4 regions of the Brevibacterium otitidis genome follow, and region 1 is predicted to be linked to each of the others. Evidence: riboswitches for the same ligand, from Rfam matches in the RefSeq annotation. Region 1 holds a riboswitch; each other region holds the start of a gene.
The links. A riboswitch is a leader RNA that binds a small molecule or an ion and turns the genes downstream of it on or off. The one in region 1 is predicted to bind thiamine pyrophosphate.

Region 1 (2,194 bases):
GGAGGAGGCGGACAGCGGTCTGCAGCCTGGAGCCGCCGACCGCAGCGCCTGAGCGGCGCACAGGTTCGGAGGAGCCGGCCGCGGTCACACGGCTCGTCAGTCCGCGTGGCCTTCGTAGGTGACGTCGAAGAAGTCGAGCTCCAGCGCTACGGCACGCTCCCAGCGGGCGGTGAGCTCCGCGGCTCGCCCGGCGGCCTCGGCGGCCGGCCACACGCGGTTGAGCTCATCGACGAGGAACTGGCACCACGAGGCGAAGGCCTCACCGCGGTGCAGCTCGATCCACTCGGAGTGCACATAGCGCTCTGGCAGCTCGGCATCGCGCTCACCCCAGTCGAGGTAGAGCCACTCGGCGATGACAAGCATCACGAGCAGATCGGCATACTCAGCCTGCGCGACCGCGTCGTACATCTCGGACTGGAAGCCGGCAGCCGCGCGCGAGAGCTCCGGGTCCCGCCACTGCTCCTCAGGCACGCCCAGCTGCGTGAAGGCCTGCTGGAAGTAGCCGTCCTCATCGGCGGCGAGCATGCCCAGCTGGGCGGCGAAGCGCAGCTTGGACTCCAGCCGGTCGGCATGGGCCACGCAGCCGCCGAGCATCGAGAGGAAGGCGTCGAAGAACTGGTAGTCCTGCACGAGGTAGCCAGCCAGCACGCCGTCGTCGATGCTGCCGGCGAACAGTTCGTCCACGAAGCGGTGACCGACCGCAGCATCCCACTGCGCGGCAGAGCGTCCGAGCCGCAGCCGGCCGACTGGTGAGTCGGGGGCGACGGTGAGCGTCGTCTGAATAGGATTCGTCGATGTCATGTGATCTCCCTCCGCCGGTATCACCCGGATCAGGTTCGTAGGGTCTGCATCTGCACTCTCAGCGCCCACCTCGGGCGCTCCCCTGTCAACACCCTCACTGTAGCCCATCTCCCGCGCCCGAGGCGGTGGCCGGCTCCGGCGTTTTTGGTTCGGTTCGCCGCCTGGACTAGACTGTTATGCGGCTCCCCGTGCGGCGTCATCTTGTGAACTCCCCCAGGGCCGGAAGGCAGCAAGGGTAAGCGAGCTCTGGCGGGTGCGCGGGGAGTCCTTCTTTCCCCTCTGTCTTTCCCCCATGCGGGGGCTCAACCGCTGCCTCGGCAGGGGCTCGGTGACAGCTCTCCGAACCCGCGATTTCGGCTTGTGCGCGCCGATCCGCGCGCCGCGCGGCCGCCTGCCGAAGAACCGCTATCACAATTGCGCAACATCGCTAACAGTTGTTAGCGCTGGTCACCGCCTACATTCCCCGAGATGACGCGGATCGGCTGGCCCGTTTGTGCTCTAGCTGTTATATCGTGCGCCCTATATTTGAGCTGTCCTTCTGATTCGTGTCCGCGCTCGCAGGTCCGCAGATCACGATCACCTGCCGCCGATGGAGGCCGCAGGCAGCTGGAATGAGAAAGGTTCAACCGTGCTTCGTCGTCATCCCCTCGCCGTCGGCTTCGCCATTGCGCTGTCAGCCACTCTCGCTGCCTGCAGCTCCCCCACCGAGACGGAGCGCGGGTCCGCGGAGACGCCCAGCCAGGCCCCGGATCCCGCTCCCGAGGTGTCAGTCTCGGCTGTCGAGGATCCCGACGCTGACGACGCGGCCGCCGACGAGGGCTCCGATGACGCGACCGATGCCGCTGCCGGCGGGGATGCCGCCAGCGCCTCGGGCACCGATCTTGAGATCTCGCCGACGGGTCATTTCGCCCTCACCGTCACCGGTGGCGAGTTCGCCGAGGTGACCGTCACCGATGCCGATCACCCCGAGGTCACCGTCGCCGGCACCTTCGATGACGGTTCCGATGCCGACAGCGGCGACGACAATGGTGACGGCACCGATGGCGACTCTGATGCCGGGGACGCAGAGACAGGCGACCCCGATGCCGAGGAAACGGAATCCGACGAGGCGCCGGCCACCTCGGGCGCGGACGCCGAAGCACAGGCCGGCGGCAGCACCGCCGACAGCACCGAAGACGCCGGCGACGCGGCAGAAGGCGACGCGACTGACGGCGACGCGACTGACGGCGACGCGACTGACGGCGACGCGGCTGAAGGCGACGCGGCTGACGACGCCACCGACGAAGCTGACGACGACGATGCCTCCGATGAGGGCGACGACTCCTCCGGATCCGCCGAGCCGCAGGGCACGCGGTGGGTCTCCGACTACGGTCTGGCGGGCAGCGCCACCTAC
Region 2 (2,194 bases), on a different contig from region 1:
AGCAGCTTGACGACATCTACCCCGGTGGCGCGATCGGCAGCTACTGGAAGAACAACAAGTGGCTCGGAGCCCCTCTATCCGGCGAGGAAGACGCCGGGCCCGACGGTGCGCGGATGCAGAAGTTCGAGAAGGGGGTCGTCTACTGGTCGCGCACAACGGGAGCGCATGGCGTCAAGGGCGGCATCAAGTCGACCTACGACCGTGAGAAGGGTGCGGACGGCTGGCTCGGCCTCCCACGCGGCGAGGAACGAAAACTCGCCCACGGTGGTGCCTCACAGACCTTCGAAGGCGGCCAGATCCACTGGTCGCGGGCAACAGGGGCCCACCCGACGAAGGGGGCGATCCAGAAGTACTGGGCCTCGCAGAAGTGGGAGAACGGCTGGCTCGGATATCCGATCGGCGGTGAGATCCGCAATAAGGATGGCAGCGTCCGCCAGAACTTCCAGGGCGGCACCGTCTACTGGTCTGCCAAGACCGGTGCGCATGGCGTGAAGGGGACCATCAGGTCGACCTATCACAACCTCAAGGGTGCGGATGGCTGGCTCGGCCTGCCGCGCAGCGATGAGCGGCGCTTGCGCCGCGACGGCGGTGCCTACCAGGTATTCGAACACGGCCAGATCCACTGGTCGCGCAAGTCCGGAGCGCACCCGACGAAGGGCGCGATCCAGAAGTACTGGGCCTCCCAGAAGTGGGAGAACGGCTGGCTCGGCTACCCGACCAGCGGGGAGATCCGCAACAAGGACGGCAGCGTCTACCAGAACTTCCAGCACGGACGCGTGACATGGAAGTCCGGCAGGGGCATCACCGTCAAACGCTTCTGATCACCTCCCGCGCCTCCCGGCCGCCTCCAGCACACCCCGTGCCCGAGGCGGCCGTCGCGGTCCACTGCTGCACCGTCACATTCCAGCGCAAACTGGCGTCATCAGCCAGGACTGTTAGAGTGGCGGACAGACATGGGGTGCCCGGCAGGCCGGGCTGAGAACATACCCATCGAACCTGATCTGGATCATGCTGGCGAAGGGATTGTCATGACACAGCAGCACCCATCTGCCCCCGCACAGACGGGGGCCTCGATACCCGATCTCGCAGCGGCTGCCACCGCGGTGCGGGAGTCGAATCCGCTCGTCCAGTGCATCACGAACACTGTCGTGCAGACGCTGAGCGCCAATGCTCTGCTGGCGATCGGCGCCTCACCGGCGATGATCAACCATGAGGCCGACGCCGCCCAGTTCGCCCGCATCTCCGACGGCCTGCTCATCAACTTCGGCACCGCCAGCTCACACAACTTCCTCGCCGCCGACGCCGCCATCACCGCCGCCCGTGAGACCGGCACGCCGTGGGTCCTCGACCCCGTCTCCTACGGCGTCATCGACTACCGCACCACCCGCATCAAGCAGGCCCTGACCTGGCAGCCGACCGCCATCCGCGGCAACGCCTCCGAGATCGCAGCCTTAGCAGGCACCGGCGCCGGCGCCCGCGGCGTCGACTCCACCGACGAGGTCGAAGCTGTCCTCGAGGCTGCGATCCAGCTCTCCCACGCCCTCGGCTCCGTCGTCGCCGTCTCCGGAGAGGTCGACGCGATCGTCCACGCCGGCGAGCAGGTGCGCATCGCCCGGGTTTCCGGCGGTTCGGACTACATGCCGCTCGTCGTCGGCACCGGCTGCTCGCTCGGCGGTGTCGTCGCCGCCTACCTCGGCGCCCTGCCGGCCGACCCGTTCGCCGCTGTCGTCGCCGCCCACGCCCACTATGCGGCCGCCGGCACCCGCGCGGCCGGCACGAGCCGCGGGCCTGGCAGCTTCGCCGTCGAGTTCCTCGACGCCCTGCATTCCGTCACCGCCGCTGACATCGCCGCCGTCGGCGTCAGCTACGACACCGTGGAGGTCGCCGCATGAGCCACGATCGCCTCGCCGGCATCGACACCGCCCTGTACTTCATCACTGACTCCGCCCAGTGCGCCGCGGTCGGCCGCTCGGTGGCCGACACCGTCGCCGAGGCGGTCGCCGGCGGGGCAGGGATGGTCCAGATCCGGGACAAGGACATCACCGACGCGGAGATGTACGACCTGACCTGCGAGGTGCTGCGCACCCTTGATGCGACCCTGGCGCGGGAGCAGCTGGAGAACACCGTGCCGGTGTTCGTCAACGACCGCGTCGCTGTCGTCGAGAAGCTGAACCGTGAAGGCCACCTCGTGCAT
Region 3 (2,194 bases), on a different contig from region 1:
GAGCTTGGTAGATCGGCACGGTGCCGATCGGGATGGGGGAGTTGCGCAGGATCCATTCGCGGGTGGTGTGGATGTCGTTGCCCGTCGAAAGATCCATGAGCGTATCGGCGCCCCACTTGGCCGCCCAGTTGAGCTTGGCGACCTCCTCGCTGATCGAGCTGGTGACAGCGGAGTTGCCGATGTTGGCGTTGATCTTGACGAGGAACTTCCGCCCGATGATCATGGGCTCGGACTCCGGGTGGTTGATGTTGGCCGGGATGATCGCCCGGCCGGCGGCGACTTCGCTTCTGACGAGTTCGACGTCGCATTGTTCGCGCAGTGCGACGAAGCGCATCTCGGGGGTGATGACACCGGTGCGTGCGTAGTGCATCTGCGTCACCCGCTTGCCGGGCTTGGCCCGCCGAGGTGTGGGCACCCGGCCCTGCCACTGCTGGGAGGGCCGGCCGCGGCGGACTGCCGCCCGGCCGTCATCGGCGAGCTTCCTGCCGCGGCCCGTGTGCTCTTCGGAGTCCCCACGGGCGGCGATCCACTCCGCACGCCACGGTGCCAGTCCCTCCTCGGGCACGCTGCCGGGTCCCATCGTCCGGTAGACCTGGACCGGGGGATTGGCCCGTTGGCCGGGCGAGTCGTCGAGGTGGATCTCAGTGACGGGCACGCGGATGCCGTGCGCAGCATCCTCAACCCACCCGAGGCGGTGCTTGTGGTGCTGCTCGGAGCGCGGCTGGTCAGCAGCGGTCTCGGAGGCGTGCGTGTTCTCAGGGGGGAATGCAGACAACGATGTCCCTCACTTCCTACGTCGGTATTAACCGAATCAGGTTCAGCGGTCCCGGACGCCGTGTCCGGTCTCAGCCTCACTGTGAGGCTCCCGCGTGGTCAGCTCAATCTATATCACATCTGATCAGAGAGGTGGAGCCGTCGTTCGCCTCCTGTTCACCTGTCTGTCGTTGAATGGCAGGCATGCTGCCTTCCGCCTCCTCGCCTGAGCGCCCGCCTGCCGCTGCACCCGCCAGCCGCGGCTCCGTTGCCGAGGTGTTCTGGATCTTCCTGCGGCTGGGGCTCACCTCCTTCGGCGGTCCGGTCGCCCACCTCGGGTACTTCCGTGAGGCCTTCGTCGAGCGCCGCAGCTGGCTCAGCGACCGCGCTTATGCCGATCTCGTCGCGCTGTGCCAGTTCCTGCCGGGCCCGGCCTCCAGCCAGGTCGGTATGGCGCTGGGCCTCAAGCGCGCCCGCTTCGCCGGCATGCTCGCCGCCTGGGTCGCGTTCACCCTGCCCTCGGCGCTTGCGCTGGCGGCCTTCGGCTTCGGCATCCATGCCCTCGGCGACCTCGGCGACGCCGGCTGGCTCACCGGACTCAAGGTCGCAGCCGTTGCCGTCGTCGCGCATGCGGTGCTCGGCATGGCGCGCTCGCTGACTCCCGACGCACCGCGGGCGAGCATCGCGGTCGCCGCCCTGGCCATCGCCCTGCTGGTGCCCACCGCATGGGCGCAGGTCGCTGCGATCGTGCTCGCCGGCATCATCGGGTTGGTGTGGCTGCGTCCGGCCGTGCCCGAGGCGGCAGACGCCTCAGACGGGCAGGGGCACCTGTTCCGGGTGCGTGTGCCGATGCCGGCGGCCGCCGGCAGCCTCATCCTCTTCGCCGTCCTGCTCATCGGGCTGCCAGTCATCGCGCGGCTCACCGGCAGCGATGCGCTGCAGCTGGCCGATGTGTTCTACCGTGCCGGCGCGCTCGTGTTCGGCGGCGGGCACGTCGTGCTGCCGCTGCTGCAGGCCGAGCTCGTGCCCACCGGGATCGTCTCGAACGACGCCTTCCTCGCCGGGTACGGTGCCGCCCAGGCAGTGCCCGGCCCGCTGTTCACCTTCGCCGCCTACCTCGGCACGGTGAGCACCACCTCGGCTACGGGAGCGGTGGGCGCGGCGATCGCGCTGGGCGCGGTATTCCTGCCGGCAGCGCTGCTCGTCATCGGCACCCTGCCGCTGTGGCAGAGGCTTGCCGCGCACCGGCTGGCTCGCCGGGCGCTGAGCGGCGTCAACGCCGGCGTGGTCGGGATCCTCGCTGCCGCGCTGTACCAGCCGGTCTTCACCACCGGCATCACCTCTGCGCTGACACTCGTCATCGGAGCTGCCGCCTTCGTCGCGCTGAGCGCGTGGAAGGCTCCGGCCTGGGCCGTTGTCATCGCCGCCGGACTGCTCGGCG
Region 4 (2,194 bases), on a different contig from region 1:
CACTGAGCTCGATCGCACGGCCGGCAGCCACCGCCTCGGCGACGGGGCCGAACAGTTCAGGCAGACCAACCGTCACCGACTCAGGCCCGGCCTGTTCGAACATGCCGGTCAGCAGCAGCGTCGCCCAGGCCCGCTCGGTCAGCGGCAGCTCAGCCAGCGTCTTGGCGCCACCGGCCTCTTCGAGTCCGGCGAGTTCGGCGACAGCGGCGAGCTCCTCACCGCTCAGCTCGCCGGTCTCGGCGGCCGGGCGCTGCGCGTTCGGACCGGAGGCGACCCAGTGCCAGATCCGCAGCGCGGCGGCCACGACCGACACCTCGGCGATCTGGGCGGCGTCGACGGCCTGGGATTCGGGCTGGTCGATCTGATCCTCGGCGTCCAGGAGGCCGAAGAGGGTCATGGCGATCGGGTGGTAGTGGGCGTTGATCTCGTCGGCGAGATGCTGATCCTGACCGGTGTGCTGCTCGTTCATGTCATCGCTCATGCCCCGAACCTATCGCAGCCCCGGTGGTTCACGCCTCCCGCTCCTGGGGACATGCGCCTGGAGTCTGGCCTGACCAGAGCCCGTGTGGAACCATGGGACTATGACACGCACCGCTTTGGCTTTCGATGAGAACTGGCTCGAACCCGATGAGCTGGCCCGGCTGCGCAGACGCCTGCCGATGGCCTACATCAATGCGGTGCCGGTGCTGCTCGACGACCACGGTGTGCCGGAGAAGGTCGGGCTGCTGTTGCGCACCGGCGATGACGGCTCGCTCGTGCGCGAGGTGATCGGCGGGCGGGTGCGCTTCCACGAGACCCTGCGCGATGCGCTCATGCGCCATGCCGAGAAGGACCTCGGGCCGCTGGCGTTTCCGTCGCTGCCGAGCTCGCTCAACCCGTTCCACGTCGCCGAGTACTTCCCGACCGAGGGCGCCTCCAAGCTTCACGATCCGCGCCAGCATGCGATCGCCCTGTGCTACATCCTGCCGGTGCAGGGTGAGTGCACACCGCGCCAGGATGCGCTCAGCCTCGACTGGCTCACTCCTGACGAAGCACTGCGCGAGGACATCGTGGCGGAGATGAACCACGGACAGGAGCACATCGTCAAAGCCGCCCTGGCGTACATGGGTCTGCTACCGTAGACGCGACGACAGGGGAGCGCTCACGAGGAGCGCTGAGAGTGCACAGTTGCAGACCCTCGAACCTGACGCGGTTCATACCGCCGGAGGAAGTCGAGTCTCTTCACCCCTCCTTGCCTGATTGAAGGAGGATTTGCGATGTCTGACGTCCAGACCCGCCACACCGATTCCGAACCCAACCCCACTCCGGCCGGCGTGCCGGCCACGATGCGCTGGAGGGTCGTCGACATCGTCGTCGCCTCGGTGCTCGCCGTCGCGATCGGCATCGTGTTCTGGGCCTGGTCGAACTCCTGGGAGACGATCAGCGCCCCGTTCCAGGCCCTCTACCCGCCCACCAAGGGCCTGCTGACCGGCGTGTGGGTGCTCGGCGGAGTGCTCGGCGGGCTCATCATCCGCAAGCCCGGCGCGGCACTGTACGTCGAGGTCCTCGCGGCGATCGTCTCGGCGGTGCCGGGCAACTACTTCGGGCTCATGGTCATCGTCACCGGGCTCATCCAGGGCTTCGGCGCTGAGATCATCTTCGCCGCACTGCGCTACCGCCGCTACACCTTCATCGCCACGCTGCTCGCCGGCCTGGGTGCCGGGCTGTCGCTGGCGATCGGCGAGAACATCCTCTACAACGCTGCGTGGACGTTTGAGCACAAGGCGCTCTACACCGTCTTCGCCGGCATCTCCGGCGTGGTCCTGGCCGGCCTCGTGTCGTGGTTCGCACTCAAGGCGATCGCCCGCACCGGTGCGTTGGGCGCCTTCGCCTCCGGACGCAGCGCGCGAGAAGTCTGATGGCAGCCGCGACCCGCGGCGTCGACGTCCTGGCCCGCGGTTTCGGCTGGCGGCACTCCGGCCGCAAGCGCGCCGCCGTCAGCGACATCGACCTGCGCATCGAGGCCGGTGAGCGCGTCCTGCTGCTCGGCTCCTCGGGCGCCGGGAAGTCGACGCTGCTGCATGCGATCGCAGGAGTCCTGCCGGCCGAATCCGGGTACCGGACCGGCGAGCTGCTCGTCGACGGCCGCCCACCGGATCCCACCTCGGGCACCACTGGGCTCGTCCTGCAGGACCCGGACGCGCAGGTGGTGCTC

Region 2: another riboswitch for thiamine pyrophosphate. It lies ahead of thiM (hydroxyethylthiazole kinase); the one in region 1 lies ahead of ACFFN1_RS01165 (TenA family protein).
Region 3: another riboswitch for thiamine pyrophosphate. It lies ahead of thiC (phosphomethylpyrimidine synthase ThiC); the one in region 1 lies ahead of ACFFN1_RS01165 (TenA family protein).
Region 4: another riboswitch for thiamine pyrophosphate. It lies ahead of ACFFN1_RS16075 (ECF transporter S component); the one in region 1 lies ahead of ACFFN1_RS01165 (TenA family protein).

The regions. Positions count from the first base shown of each region.
Region 1 is NZ_JBHMAU010000014.1:16,811-19,004, forward strand. Features, by position in the region: gene ACFFN1_RS01160 (peptidoglycan recognition protein family protein) at 1-52, shown strand, start outside; gene ACFFN1_RS01165 (TenA family protein) at 97-801, opposite strand; TPP riboswitch at 790-895, opposite strand; RNA gene ffs (signal recognition particle sRNA small type) at 979-1,074, shown strand; gene ACFFN1_RS01175 (L,D-transpeptidase) at 1,430-2,194, shown strand, end outside.
Region 2 is NZ_JBHMAU010000015.1:12,017-14,210, forward strand. Features, by position in the region: gene ACFFN1_RS01270 (family 16 glycosylhydrolase) at 1-821, shown strand, start outside; TPP riboswitch at 945-1,041, shown strand; gene thiM (hydroxyethylthiazole kinase) at 1,029-1,892, shown strand; gene thiE (thiamine phosphate synthase) at 1,889-2,194, shown strand, end outside.
Region 3 is NZ_JBHMAU010000032.1:30,176-32,369, reverse strand. Features, by position in the region: gene thiC (phosphomethylpyrimidine synthase ThiC) at 1-775, opposite strand, end outside; TPP riboswitch at 772-879, opposite strand; gene chrA (chromate efflux transporter) at 958-2,194, shown strand, end outside.
Region 4 is NZ_JBHMAU010000132.1:40,214-42,407, forward strand. Features, by position in the region: gene ACFFN1_RS16065 (hypothetical protein) at 1-481, opposite strand, end outside; gene ACFFN1_RS16070 (DUF4916 domain-containing protein) at 582-1,121, shown strand; TPP riboswitch at 1,122-1,227, shown strand; gene ACFFN1_RS16075 (ECF transporter S component) at 1,257-1,898, shown strand; gene ACFFN1_RS16080 (ABC transporter ATP-binding protein) at 1,898-2,194, shown strand, end outside.